Regions from separate parts of the Micromonospora sp. NPDC049301 genome, predicted to be linked through region 2. Evidence: riboswitches for the same ligand, from Rfam matches in the RefSeq annotation. Region 2 holds a riboswitch; the other holds the start of a gene.
The links. A riboswitch is a leader RNA that binds a small molecule or an ion and turns the genes downstream of it on or off. The one in region 2 is predicted to bind S-adenosylmethionine.
Positions count from the first base shown of each region.

Region 1: another riboswitch for S-adenosylmethionine. It lies ahead of AB0K07_RS08575 (ABC transporter substrate-binding protein); the one in region 2 lies ahead of AB0K07_RS24420 (aminotransferase class V-fold PLP-dependent enzyme).

Region 1 is NZ_JBFAQO010000002.1:517,828-522,391, reverse strand. Features, by position in the region: gene AB0K07_RS08580 (amino acid transporter) at 1-1,413, shown strand, start outside; SAM riboswitch class IV at 1,500-1,611, shown strand; gene AB0K07_RS08575 (ABC transporter substrate-binding protein) at 1,885-2,742, shown strand; gene AB0K07_RS08570 (amino acid ABC transporter permease) at 2,788-3,570, shown strand; gene AB0K07_RS08565 (amino acid ABC transporter ATP-binding protein) at 3,567-4,310, shown strand; gene AB0K07_RS08560 (hypothetical protein) at 4,328-4,564, opposite strand, start outside.
Region 2 is NZ_JBFAQO010000008.1:307,193-311,756, forward strand. Features, by position in the region: gene AB0K07_RS24410 (metal-dependent phosphohydrolase) at 1-162, opposite strand, end outside; gene AB0K07_RS24415 (FUSC family protein) at 303-1,505, shown strand; gene AB0K07_RS24420 (aminotransferase class V-fold PLP-dependent enzyme) at 1,536-2,810, opposite strand; SAM riboswitch class IV at 2,857-2,977, opposite strand; gene AB0K07_RS24425 (PrsW family intramembrane metalloprotease) at 3,001-4,479, shown strand; gene AB0K07_RS24430 (hypothetical protein) at 4,494-4,564, opposite strand, start outside.

The DNA.
Region 1 (4,564 bases), on a different contig from region 2:
GGGTTCGGCGAGGCCATCGGGATCGCCGTCGTCCTGGTCGCGATCTACCTGACACTGAACGCGGTGGTGATCGTCAACGCGTTGTGGCGGGTGGTCACCCACCCGAGCGCGGTCACGGACTGGACCACCGCACTGACCACCGGCCACGGCGATCCCCTGCTGGTGATCGGGCTGTCGCTGCTGGTGTTCCCGAAGCTGGCGCTGGGCCTGTCCGGCTTCGAGACCGGGGTGGCGGTGATGCCGCACATCCGCGGGGACCGGCAGGACTCCGAGGACCGACCGCTGGGCCGCATCCGCGGCGCCCGCCGGCTGCTCACCACCGCCGCCGTGATCATGAGTGTCTTCCTGGTCACCAGCAGCGTGGCCACCACCGTCCTGATCCCGCCGGAGGCGTTCCAGCCGGGCGGGCCGGCGAACGGCCGGGCGCTCGCCTACCTGGCACACGAGTACCTCGGCGAGGTGTTCGGCACGGTCTACGACCTGTCCACCATCGGCATCCTCTGGTTCGCGGGCGCCTCCGCGATGGCCGGGCTGCTCAACCTCGTACCCCGCTACCTGCCCCGCTACGGCATGGCGCCGGCCTGGGCCCGGGCCGTCCGGCCGCTGGTCCTCGTCTTCACCACGGTGGCGTTCCTGATCACGGTCGTCTTCGAGGCGAGCGTGGACGCGCAGGGCGGCGCGTACGCCACCGGGGTCCTGGTCTTGATCACCTCGGCGGCGACGGCGGTGACCCTCGCGGCGCGGCGGCGGCGCCAGCGAGGCCGGACCATCGCGTTCGGGACGATCGCGGTCGCCTTCGTCTACACCACCGCGGCGAACGTGGTGGAACGTCCCGACGGCGTGAAGATCGCGGCCTGCTTCATCGGTGGGATGATTCTGGTGTCGGCGCTGTCCCGGCTGGTGCGGGCCTTCGAGCTGCGGGTCGACCGGGTGGACCTGGACCCCGAGGCCATCCGGCTGATCGAGGAGTGTGGCGGGCGCCGTATCCGCCTCATCGCCCACGAGCCGGCCACCGGGGACCGCGCCGAGTACCGCGCCAAGCTCGCCCAGACCGTCGCGGACAACGACTTCCCGGCCGACAGCGCCGTGATCTTCGTGGAGGTGACGGTCACCGACCCGTCGGACTTCGAGACCGAGCTGGCGGTGCGCGGCAGCGTGGAGCACGACCGGTACCCGGTGTTCAGACTTACCAGCTCCGCGGTGCCCAGCGCGTTGGCCGCCCTGCTGCTGGAGATCCGCGACCGGGCCGGGCGGTGCCCGCACATCTACTTCGAGTGGACCGAGGGCAATCCGGGCGGAAACTTCCTGCGCTACCTGGCCTTCGGCCAGGGCGAGATCGCCCCCGTCACCCGCGAGATCCTGCGCCGCCAGGAGCCCGACCGGCGCCACCGGCCGCACGTGCACGCCGGGTGACCTGCCGGCCGGATGCCCGTCGCGCACGGTGAGCGTGGTCATAACGACTGGACGATCCGCCGCACCGGCCTGCTAGCCTCGTCCCAGGTCATGAGCGCCAGCGCGAAGCCCCGGCTCGCTGGCCGGCAACCCTCCTCCGCGGTGGGGTGCCCCGGGTGAAGACCAGGCACCGGCACGACGTCGGTGCAAGCGTGGCCTGGCACCCAGGTCAGCACAGACCTGGGAGAACCATGCGAATCCTCCGCACCACCCCATCGGCCGACGCCGCGGATTCCCGCACTGGCTGGCCACCACCGGCACTGACCCGCCGGCGGCACGTGGACATGATGCGGGTCTGCAGCGCCGCCTGTCGCGGCCGCGCCGCGCACTAGCGCACCCCTTTCCCGAACCCACCCCAGCGGTACGCCCCACCGGGCGCACCGTCGGCGGCGTACGCCTGTGCCCGCCGCCGCGCAACCTTCGGAGACACCAGTGCGATTCCTTCCTGCCCTGACCCGGGCCGCCGCCCTCGGCGCGGCCACGATCCTGGCCGCCACCGCGCTCACCGCCTGCGGCGACGACACCTCGTCCGACGCCGCCGGCAACCCGTACGGCCTGGCGCAGCCGGGCGTGCTGCGCACCGGCACGCTGACCGACGCACCGCCGAACGTGTACCTCAAGGACGGCAAGTTCACCGGCTTCGACAACGACCTGCTGACCGCGGTGGCCGGCAAGCTCGGCCTGAAGGTCGAGTTCGTCGGCACCGACTTCTCCGCGCTGCTCTCCCAGGTCAACAACCGCAAGTTCGACGTCGGCAGCTCCTCGATCACCATTACCGAGGCGCGGAAGAAGACCGTCGACTTCGGCAACGGCTACGACTTCGGCTACTTCGGCCTCGACGTGCCGGCCGGCTCGCCGATCACCCGCTTCGATCAGCTCGCCGGGAAGCGGGTCGTGGTGGTGCAGGGCACCGTCCAGGACGACTACGCCACCGGCGAGCAGCTCAACCCGGTCCGGGTGCCGGACTACAACGGCGCGATCAACCAGCTGAAGGCGGGCACCGCCGACGCGTGGATCGCCCCGGCCGAGATCGGCGAGAAGTCGGCCGCCGACAGCAACGGCAAGATCACCGTGGCGGCCAAGCAGCTCAGCCCGGCACCGACCGCGTACGCCGTCGCCAAGGGCAGCGACAAGCTGCGCGAGGCGCTGAACAAGGGCCTCGACGAGGTCATCGCGGACGGCACCTGGAGCCGGTTGCAGGCGCAGTACTACCCGGGCCGGCCGGTCCCGGCGGACTTCAAGCCCGGCAGCGGCACGGTGCCGGTGCCGTCGGCGTCGGCCGCGTCCTGAGGCACGACCGGTGACGAGCGAGCAGGGCGGTAGGAGAGGCGACCGATGGATCCGTTGAGCACCCTGTGGGAGACCTTCTTCGACTGGGACGCGATGCGCGAGGCACTACCCGAGATGCTGACCGTCGGGTTGCCGAACACGCTGATCCTGGCGGTCTCCGCCGCCCTGCTCGGCTCGGTGCTGGGCCTGCTGCTGGCCGTCGCCGGCATTTCCCGCAGCCGGTGGCTGCGCTGGCCGGCGCGGGTCTACACCGACGTGTTCCGGGGGCTGCCGGCCGCCGCGACGATCCTGCTGATCGGCGTCGGGCTCGCGCCGCTGGGCATGCAGGTGTGGGGCCCCGACCCCTACCCGCTGGGCATCCTGGCGCTGTCGCTGATCGCGGCGGCGTACATCGGGGAGATCTTCCGCTCCGGCATCCAGTCGGTGGAGGCCGCGCAGTTGGAGGGCGCCCGGGCGCTCGGCTTCTCCTGGGGCGACGCGATGCGGCTGGTGATCGTCCCGCAGGGCATCCGGCGGGTGCTGCCGGCCTGGGTGAACCAGCTCATCGCGCTGATCAAGGACTCCAGCCTCGTCTACTTCCTCGGCCTGGTGGCCAGCCAGCGGGAGCTGTTCCGGATCGGACAGGACTACGCGGCCACCACCGGCAACGAGTCCGCGCTGCTGCTGGCCGGGCTCTGCTACCTGGCGCTGACCGTGCCTCTGACGCACGCGGTCAACTGGATCGACCGGCGGCTGCGCCACGGCCGGCCGGCCACCGGCCCGGCCGACGAGGACGAGGACGACACCGAGCCGGCGCTGTCCGGCGCGACGGAAGGGGACCGGCGATGACCGTCAGCACGACCACCTCGGTCAGCCTCGACGTACGCGACGTGCACCTCGCCTTCGGACCGAACCGGGTGCTGCGCGGCGTCGACCTGATCGTGCCGCGCGGCGCGACGGCCTGCGTGATCGGGCCGTCCGGGTCGGGCAAGTCCACCCTGCTGCGCACCATCAACCGGCTGATCGAGCCGGACCAGGGCGACGTGCTGCTGGACGGGCGCAGCGTGCTGGGCGACGACCCGGACGCGTTACGGCAGCGGGTGGGCATGGTCTTCCAGCAGTTCAACCTCTTCCCGCACATGAGCGTGCTGCGCAACGTCACCCTGGCGCTGCGCCGCCTGCGCAAGCTCGGCGAGGACGAGGCGGAGGCGGTCGCGCGGGCCCAGTTGGAGCTGGTCGGGCTGGCCGGCAAGGCCGACTCCCGGCCGGCGCAGCTCTCCGGCGGTCAGCAGCAACGGGTGGCGATCGCCCGGGCGCTGGCGCTGCGGCCGGAGGTGATGCTCTTCGACGAGGCCACCTCCGCACTCGACCCGGAGCTGGTCAAGGGGGTGCTCGGGGTGATGGCCGACCTGTCCGCCGGCGGCATGACCATGGTGGTGGTCACCCACGAGATGGGCTTCGCCCGGCAGGTCGCCGACACCGTCGCCTTCATGGACCGGGGCGTGGTGCTGGAGGCCGGCCCACCGGAGGCCATCTTCGAGCGGGCCGAGCATCCCCGGCTACGCCGTTTCCTCGCCCAGGTGCTCTGAACCGTCCTTCCCTCGCGTCAGGAGGCCTGGCGGCGCAGGTGCGCGGCGAACGCCTTCAGGTCGCCGAGCAGCACCAGGATGGCGTTGCGGTACGCGACCGACGCCCACAGGTGCAGCTCCTCGTCGTCCAGCCCGCCGAACGCCAGCGACAACGCCTTGCGCCGACGCCGGTCGAGCACCTTGTGCGGGCGGGCGAGCAGGTCGCCCTCGCGGCGCAGGGCCTGCAGGTAGGCGGCCACCGCCTCCTGGTAGTG
Region 2 (4,564 bases):
CACCACGTCGAGCACGGCGGTCAGGTGGGCCACCGTGTGGTAGTGCCGGTGCGGCTCCCGCCAGCGGGCGAGCAGGTGCTCCCCGGCCCGCGTCGAGCCCGCGCCGGCCTTCGCCCCGGCGCCCCGGGCCGCCGCCCGCCACCGGTCCAGCAGATCGGCCACCGCCCGAGTCTGCCGCATCCGGCCGTCGCGGCGCGGATCGGGAGGATTCAGCAGGCCCGCCATGGGTAGTCGCGCCCATGGCCGTGGCCCGGGACAAGCGAGCTCCGCTGGTGCGGCGTACCGCGCTGCGTGAAGGGTTGATGGACGTCGACCGCGCACGGATCGCCGAGGCCACCGAGGAACTGCGGCACCGCGGCCGGGCCACCCTGCACGACCGGCTGCACCGGGTGCGGATGGCCGGGGGGCTGGCGGTGCAGGCCGGGCTCGCCGCCGGGCTGGCGTACTTCATCTCGCACCGCGTGCTCGGAAACCCGCAGCCGGTCTTCGCGCCGATCTCCGCGGTCGGCACCCTGGCGGCGTCCGTCGGCCAGCGGTTCCGCCGGACCGTGGAGCTGATCATCGGGGTGGGGATCGGGGTCGCCATCGGCGACCTGCTGATCTACCTGCTGGGCACCGGGGCGTGGCAGCTCGGCCTGGTGGTCACGGTGGCGATCCTGCTCACCATCTTCGCCGGGGCCAGCGTGGCCATCGTCATCCAGGCGGCGGCCACGGCGGTGCTGATCGTCACGCTGAGCCCGTCCACGCAGAACCTGGAGATCCCGCGCTTCGTCGACGCGTTCCTCGGCGGTGGGATCGCGCTGCTGGTCACGGCGGTGCTGCTGCCGCTGAACCCGCTCCGGGTGCTCAACCGCGCCGCCCGGCCGGCGTTGGACCTGCTCGCCGCCCAGCTCGACGCCACCGCCGACGGGTTGCGCAACCGGGACCGCACCCTCATCCAGCAGGCGCTGGAGCGGCTGCGCAACAACAAGGAGGAGCTGGCCACGCTGGCCGAGGCGATCCAGGGGGCGAAGGAGACCGCCACCCTCTCCCCGGCCCGCTGGCACCGGCGCGACGAGCTGACCCACTACGCGGAGGCGGCCGACCCGATCGACCGGGCGATGCGCAACAGCGGCACGCTGATCCGCCGTTCGGTCACGCTGGTCGAGGACGAGGAGCCGGTGCCGGATCCGATGCCGGACGCGGTCAACCACCTCGCCGAGTCGGTCCGGCTGCTCAAGCACGAGTTCGCCGTCGGCGAGGAGCCACAGAAGGCCCGGGAACGGTCGCTGCGGGCGGTCAGCGAGGCCGGTCGGGCGTACGCCGCCGGGGTCGGCTTCTCGGGCAGCGTGGTGATCGCCCAGATCCGGACCACGGCGAGCGACCTGCTGGTGGCCTCCGGGATCGATCAGGAGGAGGCGAACCGCTGTATCCGCTCCACCTTCGGGGAGCAGGAGCGGCCGATCGGCGAACCGGCCGAGCCGAGCGAGGCGCCGAAACCCCCCACCGCCCCGCCGATCGGCTGACCGGGGCCGCTATCCGCTGGACGGCCCGGCTCAGCCCAGCCTGGCGAGCGCGGCGAGCAGCCGGTCCACCTGTGCGGCGGTGCTGCCCAGGCCGATGCTGGCGCGCAGCGCGGTGGGCGGCAGATCCCGCCGGCCGGTGCGCCCCGCGGCCTCGGCGAGCAGCCGCCGGGCCAGCGGGTGGGCGCAGAACAGCCCGTCCCGTACGCCGATCCGGTGGTCGGCGGCGAGCCGGGCCGCCACCTCGGCCGAGTCCCACCCGGCGACCACGAACGAGACGATGCCGACGCGGGGCGTGTCCGGGCCGAAGGTGCGCAGCTCCACCACGTGCGGCAGGGCGGCGATGCCGGTCCGCAGCCGGGCCAGCAGCGCCTGCTCGCTGGCGGCCAGCGCGGCCCGGTCCGCCCCGGCCAGCGCCGCGCACACCGCGGCCAGCGCCACCGCGCCCAGCAGGTTCGGGGTGCCACCCTCGTGCCGTGCCGGGCCGGTCGCCCAGGTCACGTCGTGGGTCGCCGGCCCGACGTGGCTGGTGGCGCCGCCACCGGCCAGGTACGGCGGGGCGGCGTCCAGCCAGTCCGCCCGGCCGACCAGCACGCCGGCGCCGAACGGCGCGTACAGCTTGTGGCCGGAGACGGCCAGGTAGTCCACGTCGAGCGCGAGCAGCTCGACCGGGACGTGCGGGGCGAGCTGTGCGGCGTCGACGACGATCCGCGCGCCGTGCCGGTGTGCCACCCGGGCCAGCTCGGCCACCGGCCAGAGTTCGCCGGTCACGTTGCTCGCACCGGTCACCGCGACCAGCACCGGCAGCGCCGGGTTGCTGTCCCGGCGCAGCTCGGTCAGGGCGGCGGCGAGGGCGCGTACCGCCCCGGCTGGATCGGTCGGCACCGGCAGCCGTACCGAGCCGCGCGGCCAGGGCAGCAGGTTGGCGTGGTGCTCGCCGGCGAAGGTGACCACCGTCGTGCCGGCGGGCACCGCCCGCGCCAGCAGGTTGAGCGCGTCCGTGGTGTTGCGGGTGAAGATCACGTGGTCGTCGGAGCGGGCGCCGACGAAGTCGCCCACCGTCTGCCGCGCCCGCTCGTAGGCCAGCGTGCAGCGCCGGGACAGCGCTCCCGCGCCGCGGTGCACGCTCGCGTACCAGGGCAGCAGCTCGGCCACCGCGTCGGCCGCAGCCCGCGCGCACGGTGCGCTGGCCGCGTAGTCCAGGTTGATCTGACCCGGCACGCCGAGCACGTCGAGCGGCCGCGACGGGGCCGGCGCGGGCGTCGCGCCGGGCAGGGTGGGCAGCGAGGGTACGAGGGTGACGGACACGCCGGAACCTCCGGGGTCAGGGACCCCGGGTGCGATGTCGGGACGGGGTCCGCGCTTGCCCAGCACGCCGATCGGGCTGGGCCCGGTCATCACCCGGGGCACCCCACCGCGAACTCGACGAGGGTTGCCGGCCAGCAAGCCGGGGCTTGACGCTGGCGCTCGTGACCTGCCGGCAGCATAGCGGCTGCGGATGCGCCCGGACCAGCCGGCGGCGGATGGCTACGCTGACCACATGGCCGACACCCCGTCCGGTGCACCCCTGCCGTCGCCGCCCGCGCCCGCAGCCCCGCCCGCGGGCGAGGCACCCCGGATGCCGCTGCGCCGACTGGGTTGGCGGCGGTTCCTGGTGCTGGCCGGGGTGGTGCTGTTCATCGCCGCGTGCGCGGTGTTCATGGTCTTCACGCTCGGCCAGTCGCTCGGCGTGCGGGCGCTGCTGATCGGGGTGGTCGCCGCCATCCTGCCGGTGCCGGTGCTGGTCGCCTGCTTCCTCTGGCTGGACCGGTACGAGCCGGAGCCGCTGAAGTATCTGATCTTCTGTTTCGCCTGGGGGGCCTTCGTCTCCACCGCCGCCTCGCTCACCGTGAACGAGTTCGCCGCCGCGCGGTTCTCCGACTGGGGGCTGCCGGCGGCGCTCACCGGAGTGCTGGTGGCGCCGTTCATCGAGGAGCTGACCAAGGCCCTCGGGCCGATCCTGCTGCTGGTGTTCCGCCGCCGGGAGTGGTCCGGGATCACCGACGGCCTGGTCTACTGCGGTCTCTCCGCGGTCGGCTTCGCCATGGTGGAGAACATCCTCTACCTGGGCGGGTACGGCTACGCGACCGGCGCCGACCGGTACGGTCCGGCCACGGGCACCCAGCAGGTCATCGCCATCTTCATCGTCCGGATCCTGCTGTTCGGGTTCGCGCATCCCCTCTTCACCTCGATGACCGGTGTGGGGCTCGGTGTCGCGGCCCGTACCGCCGACCGGCGCGTGCGCGTGCTCGCCCCGGTCGCCGGTCTGCTGCTGGCGATGATGCTGCACGGCACCTGGAACCTGCTGCCGACGCTCACCCAGGCCACCGGCGAGGCACTGATCATGCTGTACGGCTTCCTGGGCCTGATGGTGCCGATCTTCTTCGGCATGGTGGGGCTGGCGGTGTGGCTGCGCGCGTGGGAGGGGCGGCTGACCGAGCGGACGTTGCCGGACTACGTGCGCGCCGGCTGGCTGAGCCCGCCCGAGGTGGCCGCGCTGAGCAGCCTCGGCCGCCGGCATGCGGCCCGCAGCTGGGCGCGCCGGGTGGCCGGGGACGCCGGGGTGCGGGCGATGCGTGGCTACCAGTTCGCCGCCACACGGCTGGCCCTGCTGCGCGACGGGTCGCTGCGCGGCCTGGACCGCAAGCCCGCCGACCGGGAGCGGACGGCCCGCGAGGAGCGGGAGCTGCTGGAGGCGATCACCGCGTACCGGTCGTTCTTCGTGGGGCGGGACCCGCAGGCCCCGGCGGGAGTCTGGGACGGCGGCCGCTACCACCTGCGCTTCCCGGACGGCTCGCAGCGTCCGGTGTCCGCCCCGGAGGAGCCGGTGGTGCCGATCCCGGTGGTGCTGGCCGCGCCGCCGCCCCCGGTGGGACACGCCCCGCCCGGCTGGTACGGCCCTCGGCCGCCGGCGCCCTGGCCACCAGGTCAGCACTGACGGTCGGCGGGCGCTCAGGTCATCAGGGTGGTGAGGAAGTCACCGAGGCCCTGGGCCATGGCCATCAGCGCGGCACCGATCGCCT